One region of the Amycolatopsis sp. NPDC101161 genome, then DNA from elsewhere that is predicted to be linked to it. Evidence: riboswitches for the same ligand, from Rfam matches in the RefSeq annotation. Region 1 holds a riboswitch; the other holds the start of a gene.

Region 1 (6,954 bases):
TAGCGCAGCATCGCCGTCTCGGAGCGGTGGGTGCCGAAAACCTCGTGGCCCATGAAGCCGCTCTCGCGGGCCAGGCCGTTGGGCAGCGCGACGCCGTCTTCGACATCGGCCTCGACCTTGAACGCGTTGAGCACCTTCGCGGTGATCGCCGGGGTGCTGACCTCGTCGAACGCGACGCGGACGTGGTCCGCGTCGACGTGACCGAGGTTGATGCCGGCCTCGCGGGCGGCCGCGTGGACCTCGGCGGCCCGGCCCGGGACGCGCGCGACGACCGTGTCGAAGAAGGACTCGTGCACGACCTCGACACCGCCCGTGCGCAGGGCACCGGCGAAGCCCGCGGCGAGGCCGTGGACGCGCTGGGCGATCTTCTTCAGGCCGTCCGGGCCGTGGTAGACCGCGTACATCGCGGCCAGCACGGCGGGCAGGACCTGCGCGGTGCAGATGTTCGAAGTCGCCTTCTCGCGGCGGATGTGCTGCTCACGCGTCTGCAGCGCGAGGCGGTAGGCGGAGTTGCCGTCGGCGTCGACCGAGACGCCGACCAGGCGCCCGGGCAGCGAGCGCTCGAGCCCGGAGCGGACGGACATGTACCCGGCGTGCGGGCCGCCGTAGCCGAGCGGGACGCCGAAGCGCTGCGTCGACCCGGCGGCGACGTCGGCGCCGAACTCGCCGGGCGAGGTGATCAGCGTGAGCGCGAGGAGGTCCGCGGCGACGGTGAAGAGCGCGCCCGCGGCCTTCGCCGACTCGGAAATCGCGTGGTAGAAGCCGCGGCCGCGCAGCACACCGGACGCGCCGGGGTACTGGACGACGACGCCGAAGAACTCCTCCGGCAGGCCGGTGAGCAGGTCGCGGACCTCGACCTCGATGCCCAGCGCCTCGACGCGGGTGCGCACGACGGCGATGGTCTGCGGCAGGCACTCGGCGTCGAGGACGACCTTGTTGGACTTCGACTTGGACGCGCGGCGCATCAGCGTGACGGCTTCGGCGACCGCGGTCGACTCGTCCAGCAGGGACGCGTTCGCGGTGGCCAGGCCGGTCAGGTCGGCGACCATCGTCTGGAAGTTGAGCAGCGCTTCGAGGCGGCCCTGGGAGATTTCCGGCTGGTAGGGCGTGTACGCGGTGTACCAGGCCGGGTTCTCGAGGACGTTGCGGCGGATCACGCCGGGGGTGACGGTGTCGGAGTAGCCGAGGCCGATCATCTGCGTCATCGGCCGGTTGCGCGCGGCGAGGGCGCGCAGCTCCGCGGTGGCGTCCTCTTCGGACGCGGCGGGCGGGAGGACCAGCTCACGCGTGGCGCGGATGGCGCTCGGGACGGCGGCGCCGACGAGGGCGTCCAGGCTGCCGTAGCCGCATTCGGCCAGCATCTTCGCGCGTTCGGCCTCGGACGGGCCGATGTGGCGGGCGTCGAACTGCGTTGAAGTGATGGGGAGCTCCTCGGGCCGGGCACACGGGTGCGCTGGGAACTCCCCCTCTGTCATGGCACCTGAGAGTTTCACCGCGTGAGACGCGGCTTTCACCTTGGGTGAGGCGCGGGTGCGCCTGCTTTCCAGAGTGGCCTCGCACGAAGCGGTAACAGGTACCTGAGAGATTCTGGGGAGTTTGCTCCTTCGGTGCCCCACCGGTTTCGTGGGGGCTCTCCCGCCTCGGCTCTACGGCCCGATCTGCAGTTGTGACGGTCACGGTACCTGCCGGGTTCGAGGTCCGTCTACTTCACCCGGGCAACGCCACATCACCCTTCGATCCCGCCTCGACCGGCGCCTGATCGCGGCCGCGGCCGGCGTAGAAGACTGATCCGCTGGAGGAACCTGTTCCGGCGCGGTGCCTGAGCGGAGTCGCCGGCGGTTCGGCGTTCGTCGACGGCGCCGATCTGCTCATGCCGCTCCGAGGTCTCCGAAGAAGAGGTCGCAGACTGCTCGGACCTGCCCGCCGGTTCATGGATCGACTCGATGCCCCATCCCTTGAAACTGGAGCGGCCTCCCGGCTCGCGGGCCTTGAGGTGCATCCGATACGACACGAGGAGGGAGCAGCACACGGCCACGGCGATGAGCGCGACGGCCCACAGAGCGGGGCAGACATGCCCTTGAGGACCGAAACGACAGTGCTGATGATCGACACGCGAGCCGACGACTGGTCCTCCCCAGTTATCAGGTGCGCTCGTGTTCGTCGGCCAGAATACCTCGCGATGTGTGCTAGCCGTGAGCGACCCGCCGCACGACGCCCCCGGCCAGCGCCGGGGGCCGGCGGACCCGGCCCGAGGGCAGGACCAGGCGTTTCAGCGGCCCGCCCACCGGCACCGGCGGGTGCCCGGCGCCCAGCAGCACCTGCTCGACGAGCTGCTCGGCGAACCAGGCCACCGAGTCGTTGAGCCGGTCCAGCGAGGGGCGGTCGCCGTCGAAGACGTCCTCGTCGGCGAGCGTGACCTCGAAGTACGCGCAGCCCGGCGGGACCGAGATCGCTTCCTCGATCGCCCGCGCGCCCGCGAGCGGGTCGGCGAACCCCGCTTCGAGCAGCGGCTCGCGGTAGATCCGCGCTGCCCGCTCGCGCATGCGGGGGCCGTAGCGGACGACGACCGGGAGCCGCCCGGTCAGGTCCGGCACGGCCAGCCCGTGCAGCAGCATGATCGGCGGCACCGAGTGCACCAGGCGCGGCGCGGGTTCGGCCAGCTCGCGGGCGGTGATCCGGACGCGGTCGGCCATCGCGTCCGGGAGGCCGAAGTAGCGGAAGTCGACGTTGCCGAACCCGAGCCCGTCGGCGACGAGCGACGCCAGCAGCTCGCCGTACCCCCAGATCGGCGACAGCACCACGACCGGCGGCGCGGCGACCACGGGCGACGGCGCCGGCGGGCGCGTCGCCTCCTGTTCGGGCACCTGGATGACCAGCCGCGGCGGCTCGTGCCAGTCGTGCACCTCGGCGACCCGCCAGTAGAGCCCGAGCGGCCGCCACAGCTCACCGAGGATGTCGTGCTCGATGATCCGGCGCACCTCGGCGTCGTCGTGCGGGAAGTCCCGCGGCGGCACGATCCCGACGTAGTGGTGGTAGGTGATGCGGACCTCGTCACCGCGGGTGGCGGAGCGGATCCGCATCTCCCAGTCGATCGGCGACGCGGCGATGGCGTTGGCGACCTGGGTGCCGGGCGAGGAGTAGACGAGCGCGGTGGCCTGCCGGAGGAACTGCCCGGCCTGCTCGATGCCCTCGCGCAGCGACTTCGCGGCCTGGGCGACGTGCACCGGGCTGGCGAGGGAGTCGGGCAGCACGCCGGCGACGCGCAGCAGCTCGGCTTCGGTCAGCCCGGTGACCTCGGCGAGCTGGGCCCAGTGGTCGAAGACGGTGACCTTGGGCGCGTGCCGGTGCTCGATCCAGCTGCGCAGGGTGGAGGTGGGGACGCCGACGCGCCGCGCGGCCTCGTCCAGGGAGAGGCCCCGCGAGCGGATCCCGGTCCGGACCGCTTCCGCCCACTCGCCGGCGCGCCAGTGCGTCACCTCACAAAGCTAACGAAACCCGCTAGCTTTGCGCAGGGACGAATCGCCCACCCGCGCCCGACGCTGTGAGCATGACCACCACCATCATCGCCCTCACGCTCATCGTCGGCGTGCTCACCTTCGCCGCCGGTGCCTTCCTCGCCTCCGAAATCGCCGTCCGCGTGCTGCGGCGCCGCGAACGGCTCGTTTCCGAAGAGCGCAAGAAGCTCAACGCCGCCTGGACCTACCTCCGGGAGGTCTACGGCGTCAAGAAACCGACGCGCCGTTAGATCGGGGTGACGTACGCGCCGGAGATGCCGCCGTCGACCAGGAACTGGGAGGCCGTGATGAAGCTGGCGTCGTCGCTGGCCAGGAACGCCACCGCCGCCGCGATCTCCTCCGGCTCGGCGAACCGGCCGACCGGCACGTGCACCAGCCGCCGCGCCGCGCGTTCCGGGTCCTTCGCGAACAGCTCCTTCAGCAGCGGCGTGTTCACCGGCCCCGGGCACAGCGCGTTGACGCGGATGTTCTCCCGCGCGAACTGCACGCCCAGCTCGCGGCTCATCGCCAGCACGCCGCCCTTCGATGCGGTGTAGGAGATCTGCGACGTCGCCGCGCCCATCACCGCCACGAACGACGCCGTGTTGATGATGGAACCCTTGCCCTGGCGCTGCATGTGCGGCAGCACGGCCTTGCAGCAGTGGTACACCGACGTCAGGTTGACCCGCTGCACCCGCTCCCACGCCTCGATGCCGGTGGTCAGGATGGAGTCGTCCTCGGGCGGTGAGATCCCCGCGTTGTTGAACGCGACGTCGACCGAGCCGAACTGCTCGACCGTGCTGTGGAACAGGTTCTCGACCTGCTCGGCGTCGGTCACGTCGGTCTGGATGAACGCGCCGCCGATCTCGTCGGCCGCGGCTTTGCCCGAATCCGGCGTCAGGTCGCCGATGACGACCTTCGCGCCTTCGCTCGCCAGGCGGCGGGCCGAGGCGAGCCCGATGCCGCTCGCGCCGCCGGTGATCACCGCGACGCGGCCTTCGAAACGCTGGACCATTACTCCTCCGTGCTGAGAAAGACGTTCTTGGTTTCGGTGAACGCCGCCGCGGCGTCGGGGCCCAGCTCGCGGCCGAGGCCGGACTGCTTGAAGCCGCCGAACGGCGTCCAGTAGCGCACCGAAGAGTGCGAGTTCACCGACAGGTTGCCGGCTTCGACGCCGCGCGCCACGCGGAACGCGCGGCCGGCGTCGCGGGTCCAGATCGACCCGGACAGGCCGTACTCGGTCGCGTTGGCCATCCGGACCGCGTCGGCCTCCTCCGCGAACGGCACTACGGCGACGACCGGGCCGAACACCTCCTCCGCCACGGCGGGGTGCCGCAGGTCGGGCGGGGTGAGGACGGTCGGCGGGAACCAGTAGCCGGGGCCCGTGGGAGCACTGCCGCGGAACGCGACGGGCGCGTCGTCCGGCACGTACGACGCCACCTTTTCCCGGTGCGAAGCCGAGATCAGCGGCCCCATCTCGGTCTTCTCGTCGCCGGGGTCGCCGACGACGACGCCGTGCACCGCGGGCTCGAGCAGTTCCATGAAGCGGTCATACGCGCTCGCCTGCACCAGGATCAGCGACCGCGCGCAGCAGTCCTGGCCCGCGTTGTCGAAGACGCCGTAGGGCGCGGTCGCCGCGGCTTTCTCCAGGTCGGAGTCGGCGAAGACGATGTTCGCGTTCTTGCCGCCCAGCTCCAGCGTCACGCGCTTCACCTGCGCCGCGCAGCCCGCCATGATCTCCTTGCCGACCTCGGTCGAGCCGGTGAAGACGACCTTGCGCACGTCCGGGTGGTCCACGAACCGTTGGCCGACCACGGATCCCTTGCCGGGCAGCACCTGGAAGACGTCCTCCGGGATGCCCGCCTCGCGCGCCAGCTCGGCCAGCCGGATCGCGGTCAGCGGCGTCAGCTCGGCGGGCTTGAGGACGACGGTGTTGCCGGCGGCGAGCGCGGGCGCGAACCCCCAGCCGGCGATCGGCATCGGGAAGTTCCACGGCACGATCACGCCGACCACGCCCAGGGGCTCCTGGAACGTGACGTTGACCCCGCCCGGCACCGGGATCTGCTTGCCGATCAGGCGTTCCGGCGCCGCGGAGTAGTAGTTGAGGACGTCACGGACGTTGCCCGCCTCCCAGCGGGCGTTGCCGATGGTGTGCCCGGAGTTCTCGACCTCCAGCCGTGCGAGGTGCTCGATGTCGGCTTCGACGGCGTCGGCGAAGCGGCGCAGCAGCCGCGCGCGGTCGCCGGGGGTGACGTCGCGCCACGCCGGGAACGCCGCCCGCGCGCGGGCGATCGCCGCGTCGGTCTCCTCGGCGCTGGTCAGCGGAACCGTCCGCACCACCTGCTCGGTGGCGGGGTTCAGGACGTCGAACGTGCTGGTCATGGCCTCTCCTCGGTCGCGTCGACGAGAGCCGCGAAGAGCCGCACGTCGTCGCTGTCCTGCTCGGGGTGCCACTGGACGCCCAGGGTGAACTCACCGGGCACCTCGGCGGCTTCGATGGTGCCGTCGGCGGCCCAGCCGACCGGTTCCAGGCCGGCGCCGAGCCGGTCGACGGCCTGGTGGTGGTAGCAGAGCGTCTTGGTCTCGGACCCCAGGATCGCCGCCGCGCGGCTGCCTTCGGCCAGGGTGACGGTCCCCCGGCCGAACGTCGCCGGCGCGGGCTGGTGCTCGGTGGACTCCGTCGCCTCCGGCAGGTGCTGGACCAGCGTTCCGCCGAGCGCGACGCTCATCACCTGCAGGCCGCGGCACACGCCGAGCACGGGCTTCCCCGCCGCCCGCGCCGCCGCGAACAGGCCGAACTCGAACGCGTCCCGCTCCGGCCGGGTGTAGGTCGCGGGGTGCGGCTCCTGGCCGTAGCGCTCCGGTTCGACGTCGGCGCCGCCGGTGAGCACCAGGCCGTCCACTGTGGACACGAGCCGGTCGTACGCGTCGGACACCGGCGGGAGCAGCACCGGGATGCCGCCGGCCGCGACGACGCAGTCGACGTAGACCCGGTGCAGCAGCACGGCTTCGGTCTCCCAGACCAGGAACTTCGCGGGTTCCAGGTAGCTGGTCAGGCCGATGACGGGCTTAAAGTCGCTCGAAGCCACGGATCAGCTCCCAGTCGGTGACGGCGGCGTTGTAGGCGTCGATCTCGATCTTCGCCGCGTTCAGGTAGTGGTCGACGACGTCGTCGCCGAAGGCTTCGCGCGCCAGGGCGCTCTGCGCGAGGGCCGCGGCGGCCTCGGGCAGCGTCGTCGGCACGGTGCGGCGGTCGGAGTGGTAGGCGTTGCCGGTGAAGGGTTCTTCCAGCTCCAGCTCGTTCTCGATGCCGTGCAGGCCGGCGGCGATGAGCGCGGCGACGGCGAGGTACGGGTTGACGTCCCCGCCCGGCACGCGGTTTTCGACGCGCAGCGACTCGCCGTGCCCGACGACGCGCAGCGCGCACGTCCGGTTGTCGGTGCCCCAGGCGATCGCCGTC
Region 2 (6,954 bases), on a different contig from region 1:
CTCCCGCCGGCACGCCGAATTCCGGCGTGAGGGCGGCGAGTTCGTCGTCATCGACGTCGGCAGCCTCAACGGCACCTACGTCAACCGCGAGCCGGTCGACCAGGCCGTCCTCGCGGGTGGCGACGAGGTGCAGATCGGCAAGTTCCGCCTGGTCTTCCTGACCGGCCCGGGTCACGGGGGCCAGGGGGCGCAGTGACGGCGGCCGGGCGGCCACAGAACCACGGGTTGAGCATCGGGGCGGTCCTCGCGCAGCTGCGCGGGGACTTCCCCGATGTCACCATCTCCAAGATCCGGTTCCTCGAAGCGGAAGGCCTGGTCACCCCGGGCCGGACGCCTTCGGGCTACCGGCAGTTCGCCGCGGCGGACGTGGAGCGCCTGCGGTTCGTCCTGGCCGCCCAGCGGGACCACTACCTCCCGTTGAAGGTCATCAAGGAGCAGCTGGACGCGGCGGACTCGGGAGCCGAGCCCGCCGCGGCCCTGCCCCGCCCGCCGCGCCGGCTGGTGCCGATCGACGCCCCGGCGGAGAACGTCGGCCTGCCCGTGGCGGAGGACTTCGCCACCGGCAAGGAGCTGCGCCTGACCCAGGAGGAGCTCCTGGAGCAGTCCGGCATCGACGCCGCCACGCTGACCGAGCTGCAGCAGTACGGCTTGGTCCGGCCGGGCACCGCCGGGTTCTTCGACCCGGACGCGGTGCTGGTCGCGCGGACGGTGAAGGCGATGACCGAATTCGGTATCGAGCCGAGACACCTGCGTGCCTTCCGCGCCGCGGCCGACCGCGAGGTCGGGTTGCTGGAGCAGATCGTGACCCCGGTGTATCGGCACCGTGACCCGGAAGCGAAGTCCAGGGCCGACGAGGTGGTCCGGGAGGTCGCGGCACTGTCCGTGACCCTCCACACGCTCCTCGTCAAGGCGGGAATCCGCGGCGTCACGGGGTGTTGATCCGTAACGGGGCGGTGAGATCCTCTTTGCGGTCCCATGTCAATGACTGAATGTTCGGTGCCGCATGCCGTACCGTGAAGGCAAGGGTTTGCGGCAGGCGAACCGAGATAGTCTCGACAGCGAGCACAGTGCGGGGATGACGGGTAGCGTCGGCAGTGACGGCGCCCGGCCGAACCAGCGCCTGCGCCCGCGTGCACGAGAGGGAGGCGAAGCCCGATGAGCGAAATGCGCGTCGTCGGTGTGCGGGTCGAGCTGCCCGCGAATCAGCCGATCTTGTTGCTGCGGGAGACCGAGGGTGAACGGTACCTGCCGATCTGGATCGGCTCGGTCGAAGCGACCGCCATCGCCTTGGAGCAACAGGGAGTCCGGCCGGCTCGTCCGCTCACGCATGACCTGCTGAAAGAGGTCATCGGGGCGCTCGGCCGGGAGCTGGAGCAGGTCGTCATCACCGACCTCAAGGAAGGCACGTTCTTCGCGGAACTGGTCTTCGACGGCGACATCCGGGTGTCCGCCCGGCCGAGCGACTCGGTCGCGCTGGCCCTGCGGATCGGCGTCCCCATCCACGCCGTGGACGCGGTGCTGGAAGAGGCGGGCCTGATCATCCCGGACGAGCAGGAGGACGAGGTCGAGAAGTTCCGCGAGTTCCTCGACTCCGTGTCGCCCGAAGACTTCCGGGGTGCGGACACGTGAGCACTTGCCTTGACGCGGACGTCAACGTCTAGCGTCGGGGGCATGCGGATCGGAGAGCTTGCGCAGCGCACGGGTGTCACCACCCGTGCGCTGCGTTTTTACGAGGCCCAGGGTCTCCTGGCGGCCCGTCGCGCGGCCAACGGCTATCGCGAGTACGACGAGGAAGACCTGCAGCTGGTCAAGGAGATCCAGACCTTGCAGACGGTCGGCCTGACCCTCGAGGAGACCCGCCCGTTCGTCGAGTGCCTGCGCAGCGGCCACGAAACCGGCGACTCCTGCCTGAGCTCCATCGAGGTCTACCGCCGCAAGCTCGAAGAAGCCGACGCGCTTCTCGCGCGGCTCGGCGGCATCCGCGGCGAACTGGCCGCGAAGCTCGCCGGCGCGCTCGCCCGGCAGGCGCCCGATCCGTGTGTCGTGCCCACGTCCCCGCGCCCGTGAAGGAGCCCGTCATGTCCGAAAACACCACAGTCAGCGAAGTCACCGACGCCACGTTCGCGGAGGTCGTCGGCAGCGACGTCCCCGTGTTGGTCGAGTTCTGGGCCACCTGGTGCGGCCCCTGCCGGATGGTCGGGCCGGTGCTGGAGCAGCTGGCCACCGAGCGGGCCGGGAAGCTTGCCGTCCGCAAGATCAACGCCGACGAGAACCCCGAGACCACCCGCTCCTACCAGGTCATGTCCCTGCCGACGATGATCCTCTTCCGCGGCGGCGAGCCGGTCGAGACGATCGTCGGCGCGTTCCCCAAGGCCCGCATCGAAGACCGCCTCGACCGGGCGCTCACGGCGCCGTCGCTTTGACGAAGGTGTCCGCCACCTCGCGGCCGTAGTTCTCCAGGTCGAGCGCCGGGTCGGCCGCGTACGCCGCGGCCACCCCGTCGATCGCCTGCGCGACGGACATCGCCATCACCTCGGGCGTGAACGGCCCGAACACCCCTTCGGCTTGCCCTTGCTTCAGCTGCCGGGCGAGGCCGTGCACGCGCATGTCGTCGACCAGCACCTTCGTCATCGACCAGCCGTCGGCGTCGTCCGCGTTGGCCGACAGCTCGGTCAGCACGCGGACGCACTCGGGGTACGCGCGCAGGAACGCGATCGACGTCTCGATGTGGGCCCGCAGGTAGCCGGCCCGGTCGGCCGGGTCGAGCCCGCCGCCGGTGCGCTCCTTGAGGAACTCGTTCTTCGTCTCGACCACCGTGCTGAGCACGGCCTGCATCAGGCCGGCCTTGTTCGTGAAGTGGTAGGAGATCAGCCGGGTGCTGCTGAGCCCGGCGCGTTCCTTGATCTTGGCGAACGTCGTCTTGCGGTACCCGAGGTCGGCGAGGACGCCGATGGTCGCCCCGATGATCTGGGCGCGGCGGGCCGCCTCGGTGCCGCTGAGCCCCAGCTCCGCCATGAGGTCGGTGTTTACTTGCATGAGTAAAAAGTTACTCGGCTGAGTAAAACGGCGCAAGAGGTTTGAACCACGGCTCCCGGGGTACGGCGAACGGTGCAAAGGCTCAGCCGACCGTTGAGGCTTGCCGCGCGTCGCGTTGACCGGCACTGTCCGGGCGCTTACCGTCGAAGGAGGTAAATCGCCACGGTGTGATTCACGGTCTGGGGCCGGACCGTGGCGGTTGATCTCCGGCGGGTCCCGCTCCTGGGACCGTCCGGCTGTCATTCGCCGGCCACCAGGTCGGGCGAGGGGAGGCTTGCGTGGTCGAGGCTGGTTCCGAGAAGCAGCCTGTTGAGGTCGCGGCTGGCGAGCAGGGTGAACTGTTCCCCGACGACTCGCTGCCGGACGAGCTGGTGGGCTACCGCGGCCCGGCCGCGTGCCAGATCGCCGGGATCACCTACCGCCAGCTCGACTACTGGGCCCGGACGAAGCTGGTCGCACCCAGCATCCGCACCGCTCACGGCTCCGGCTCGCAGCGGCTGTACTCGTTCAAGGACATCCTGGTCCTCAAGGTCGTCAAGCGGCTGCTGGACACCGGGGTCTCCCTGCAGAACATCCGCGTCGCCGTCGACCACCTGCGCGTCCGCGGGGTCCGCGACCTCGCGCGCGTGACGCTGTTCTCCGACGGCACCACCGTCTACGAGTGCACCTCGCCGGAGGAGATCGTCGATCTGCTCCAGGGCGGCCAGGGCGTCTTCGGCATCGCGGTCAGCGGCGCCATGCAGGAAATCAGCGGCACCATCCACGAGTTCCCGGCCGAACGCGCCGACGGCGGCGTCGTCGAGACCCACCAGCCGGACGAGCTGACCCAGCGCCGCAACGCCCGCCGGACCGGGTGATCACCGCTGCGGCGGACGGAGTAAGGTCATCCGTGCGGTCGACGAATCCGCGCGGGAGAGTCCGAGCCTCATATTGAGCTCGGCGCCGAAGGAGCAAGTCCTCCCCGGAACCTCTCAGGCACCCTGGACCGCGCGGACGAGACGCCTCTGGAAAGCGGGTCGTCAGGACACAACCTGATGGCCCCGCCGACGGTGCAAGCCCGGCTCAACCTCGGGCGAAACTCTCAGGCGCCCCTCGGGGTACGGACAGAGTGGGGAGGGCCAGGACAGCGAAGTCCGGGCCCAACCCCGCCGTCCCCAGGAGGCCTCCGTGGAACCGTCACTCGCCTCCCTGGAACAGGGACTTCCCTTCGCCGACCGGCACATCGGGCCCGGGCCCGCCGAACTCCGCCGGATCCTCGACGTCATCGGCGTCGCTTCTCTCGACGAGCTCTCCGAGCGTGCCGTTCCCGAGTCGCTCCGGCGGTCCGCGCAGCCGCTCGAACTGCCGCCCGCCGCCACCGAGGCCCAGGCACTCGCCGAGCTCCGCGCGCTCGCCGGCCGCAACCGGCCCATGGCGCAGATGATCGGCCTCGGCTACCACGACACCGTCACCCCGCCCGTCATCCGGCGGAACGTGCTCGAGAACCCCGCCTGGTACACCGCCTACACGCCCTACCAGCCGGAAATCTCCCAAGGCCGGCTCGAAGCGCTGCTCAACTTCCAGACCATGGTCTCGGACCTGACCGGCCTGCCGGTCGCCAACGCCTCGATGCTCGACGAAGCCACCGCGGCCGCCGAGGCCATGACGCTCGTGCGCCGGGCGGGCAAGGCGTCCTCGAACCGGTTCGTCGTCGACCAGGACACCCTCCCGCAGACCCTCGCCGTGCTCCGGACCCGCGCCGAACCGCTCGGCATCGACCTGGTCGTCGAAGATCTTTCCCAGGGGCTGACCGGCCTCGGGCTCGGCGGCGACTTCTTCGGCATCCTGCTGGCGTACCCCGGCGCGTCCGGCGCGGTGCGCGAGCTCGACCTGACGATCGCCGACGCGAAGAAGCACGGCGCCGCCGTCATCGTCGCCGCCGACCCGCTCGCCCTGACCCTGCTGCGGCCGCCCGGCGAGCTCGGCGCAGACGTCGCCGTCGGGTCGACGCAGCGCTTCGGCGTCCCGCTCGGCTTCGGCGGCCCGCACGCCGCCTACCTCGCCGTCCGCAAGGGCCTCGAGCGGCAGCTGCCGGGCCGGCTGGTCGGCGTCTCGAAGGACGCCGACGGCGCACCCGCGTACCGGCTCGCCCTGCAGACCCGCGAGCAGCACATCCGCCGCGAGAAGGCGACGTCGAACATCTGCACCGCCCAGGTCCTGCTCGCGGTGATGGCGTCGATGTACGCCGTGTACCACGGCCCCGACGGGCTGCGCGGGATCGCGCTGCGCGCCCACCGGATGGCCACCGTGCTCGCCGCCGGCCTCGCCGAGGGCGGCGTCGACGTCGTGCACGGCGAATTCTTCGACACCGTGACCGCGGCGGTGCCCGGGCGCGCCGACACGGTCGTCGAGGCGGCCCGCGACCTCGGCGTCAACCTCCGGCGCGTCGACGACGACCACGTCGGCGTCGCCTGCGACGAGACGACGACCCGGGACCGGCTTTCCCGCGTGTGGAAGGCGTTCGGCGTCTCGGTGTCCGATGTGGACGGTCTCGACGCGGATACCGCGCACGCGCTCCCGGCGCCGCTGCGGCGCACGAGCGACTTCCTCACCCACCCGGTGTTCCACGCCCACCGCTCGGAAACCGCGCTGCTGCGCTACCTGCGGCAGCTGGCCGACAAGGACGTCGCGCTCGACCGGAGCATGATCCCGCTCGGCTCGTGCACCATGAAGCTCAACGCCACCGCGGAGATGGAGCCGATCACCTGGCCGGAGTTCGCCGGGCTGCACCCGTTCGCCCCCGCCGAGGACGCCGCCGGCCTCCTGGAGGTGGTCGCCGACCTGGGCGCGTGGCTCGCGCGGATCACCGGCTACGACACGGTTTCCCTGCAGCCCAACGCGGGCAGCCAAGGCGAGTTCGCCGGGCTGCTGGCCATCCGCGCCTACCACCGGTCGCGCGGTGAGGGCGAGCGGGACGTCTGCCTGATCCCGGCGAGCGCGCACGGCACGAACGCGGCGAGCGCGGTGATGGCCGGCATGCGGGTGGTCGTCGTCCGCTGCGACGACGACGGCAACATCGACCTCGGCCACCTGCGGTCCACTGTGGACGACCACCGCGCGGACCTGGCGGCCATCATGATCACCTACCCGTCGACGCACGGGGTCTACGAGGACACCGTCGGCGAGGTGTGCGCGCTGGTGCACGACGCGGGCGGGCAGGTGTACGTCGACGGCGCCAACCTCAACGCGCTGATCGGCGTGGCCCAGTACGGCCGCTTCGGCGCCGACGTCTCGCACCTCAACCTGCACAAGACGTTCTGCATCCCGCACGGCGGCGGCGGACCCGGCGTCGGGCCGATCGGGGTCCGCGCGCACCTGGCGCCGTTCCTGCCGAACCACCCGCTGCAGCCGGCGGCCGGCCCGGTGACCGGGGTCGGGCCGGTCAGCGCGGCGCCGTGGGGGAGCGCGTCGATCCTGCCGATCTCGTGGGCGTACGTCCGGATGATGGGCGCGGAAGGCCTGCGTCGCGCGACACTCGCGGCGGTTGCGAACGCCAACTACGTCGCTCGCCGCCTGGGGGACCACTTCCCGGTGCTGTACGCGGGCCACGGCGGGCTCGTCGCGCACGAGTGCATCCTCGACCTGCGGCCGCTGACGAAGGCGACCGGCGTGACGGTCGACGACGTGGCCAAGCGCCTCGCGGACTACGGCCTCCACGCGCCGACGATGTCGTTCCCGGTGGCGGGCACGCTGATGGTGGAGCCGACCGAGAGCGAAGACCTGGCCGAGCTGGACCGCTTCTGCGACGCGATGATCGCGATCCGCGCGGAGATCGACCGGGTCGCGGCGGGGGAGTGGGCGCTGGCGGAGTCCCCGCTGCGCCAGGCCCCGCACACGGCCCGCTGCGTCGCGGGCGAGTGGGACCGGCCGTACAGCCGG

Evidence for each region. A riboswitch is a leader RNA that binds a small molecule or an ion and turns the genes downstream of it on or off. The one in region 1 is predicted to bind glycine.
Region 2: another riboswitch for glycine. It lies ahead of gcvP (aminomethyl-transferring glycine dehydrogenase); the one in region 1 lies ahead of gcvP (aminomethyl-transferring glycine dehydrogenase).

The regions. Positions count from the first base shown of each region.
Region 1 is NZ_JBIWPI010000005.1:714,820-721,773, reverse strand. It holds gene gcvP (aminomethyl-transferring glycine dehydrogenase) at 1-1,475, opposite strand, end outside; glycine riboswitch at 1,555-1,648, opposite strand; gene ACIRSS_RS36830 (helix-turn-helix domain-containing protein) at 2,187-3,476, opposite strand; gene ACIRSS_RS36825 (hypothetical protein) at 3,548-3,745, shown strand; gene ACIRSS_RS36820 (3-oxoacyl-ACP reductase) at 3,742-4,509, opposite strand; gene ACIRSS_RS36815 (aldehyde dehydrogenase family protein) at 4,509-5,876, opposite strand; gene ACIRSS_RS36810 (gamma-glutamyl-gamma-aminobutyrate hydrolase family protein) at 5,873-6,583, opposite strand; gene ACIRSS_RS36805 (glutamine synthetase family protein) at 6,564-6,954, opposite strand, start outside.
Region 2 is NZ_JBIWPI010000007.1:713,531-720,484, reverse strand. It holds gene garA (glycogen accumulation regulator GarA) at 1-196, shown strand, start outside; gene ACIRSS_RS46080 (MerR family transcriptional regulator) at 193-939, shown strand; gene ACIRSS_RS46075 (bifunctional nuclease family protein) at 1,156-1,629, shown strand; gene ACIRSS_RS46070 (MerR family transcriptional regulator) at 1,672-2,067, shown strand; gene trxA (thioredoxin) at 2,079-2,423, shown strand; gene ACIRSS_RS46060 (TetR/AcrR family transcriptional regulator) at 2,404-3,036, opposite strand; gene ACIRSS_RS46055 (MerR family transcriptional regulator) at 3,315-3,893, shown strand; glycine riboswitch at 3,936-4,034, shown strand; gene gcvP (aminomethyl-transferring glycine dehydrogenase) at 4,204-6,954, shown strand, end outside.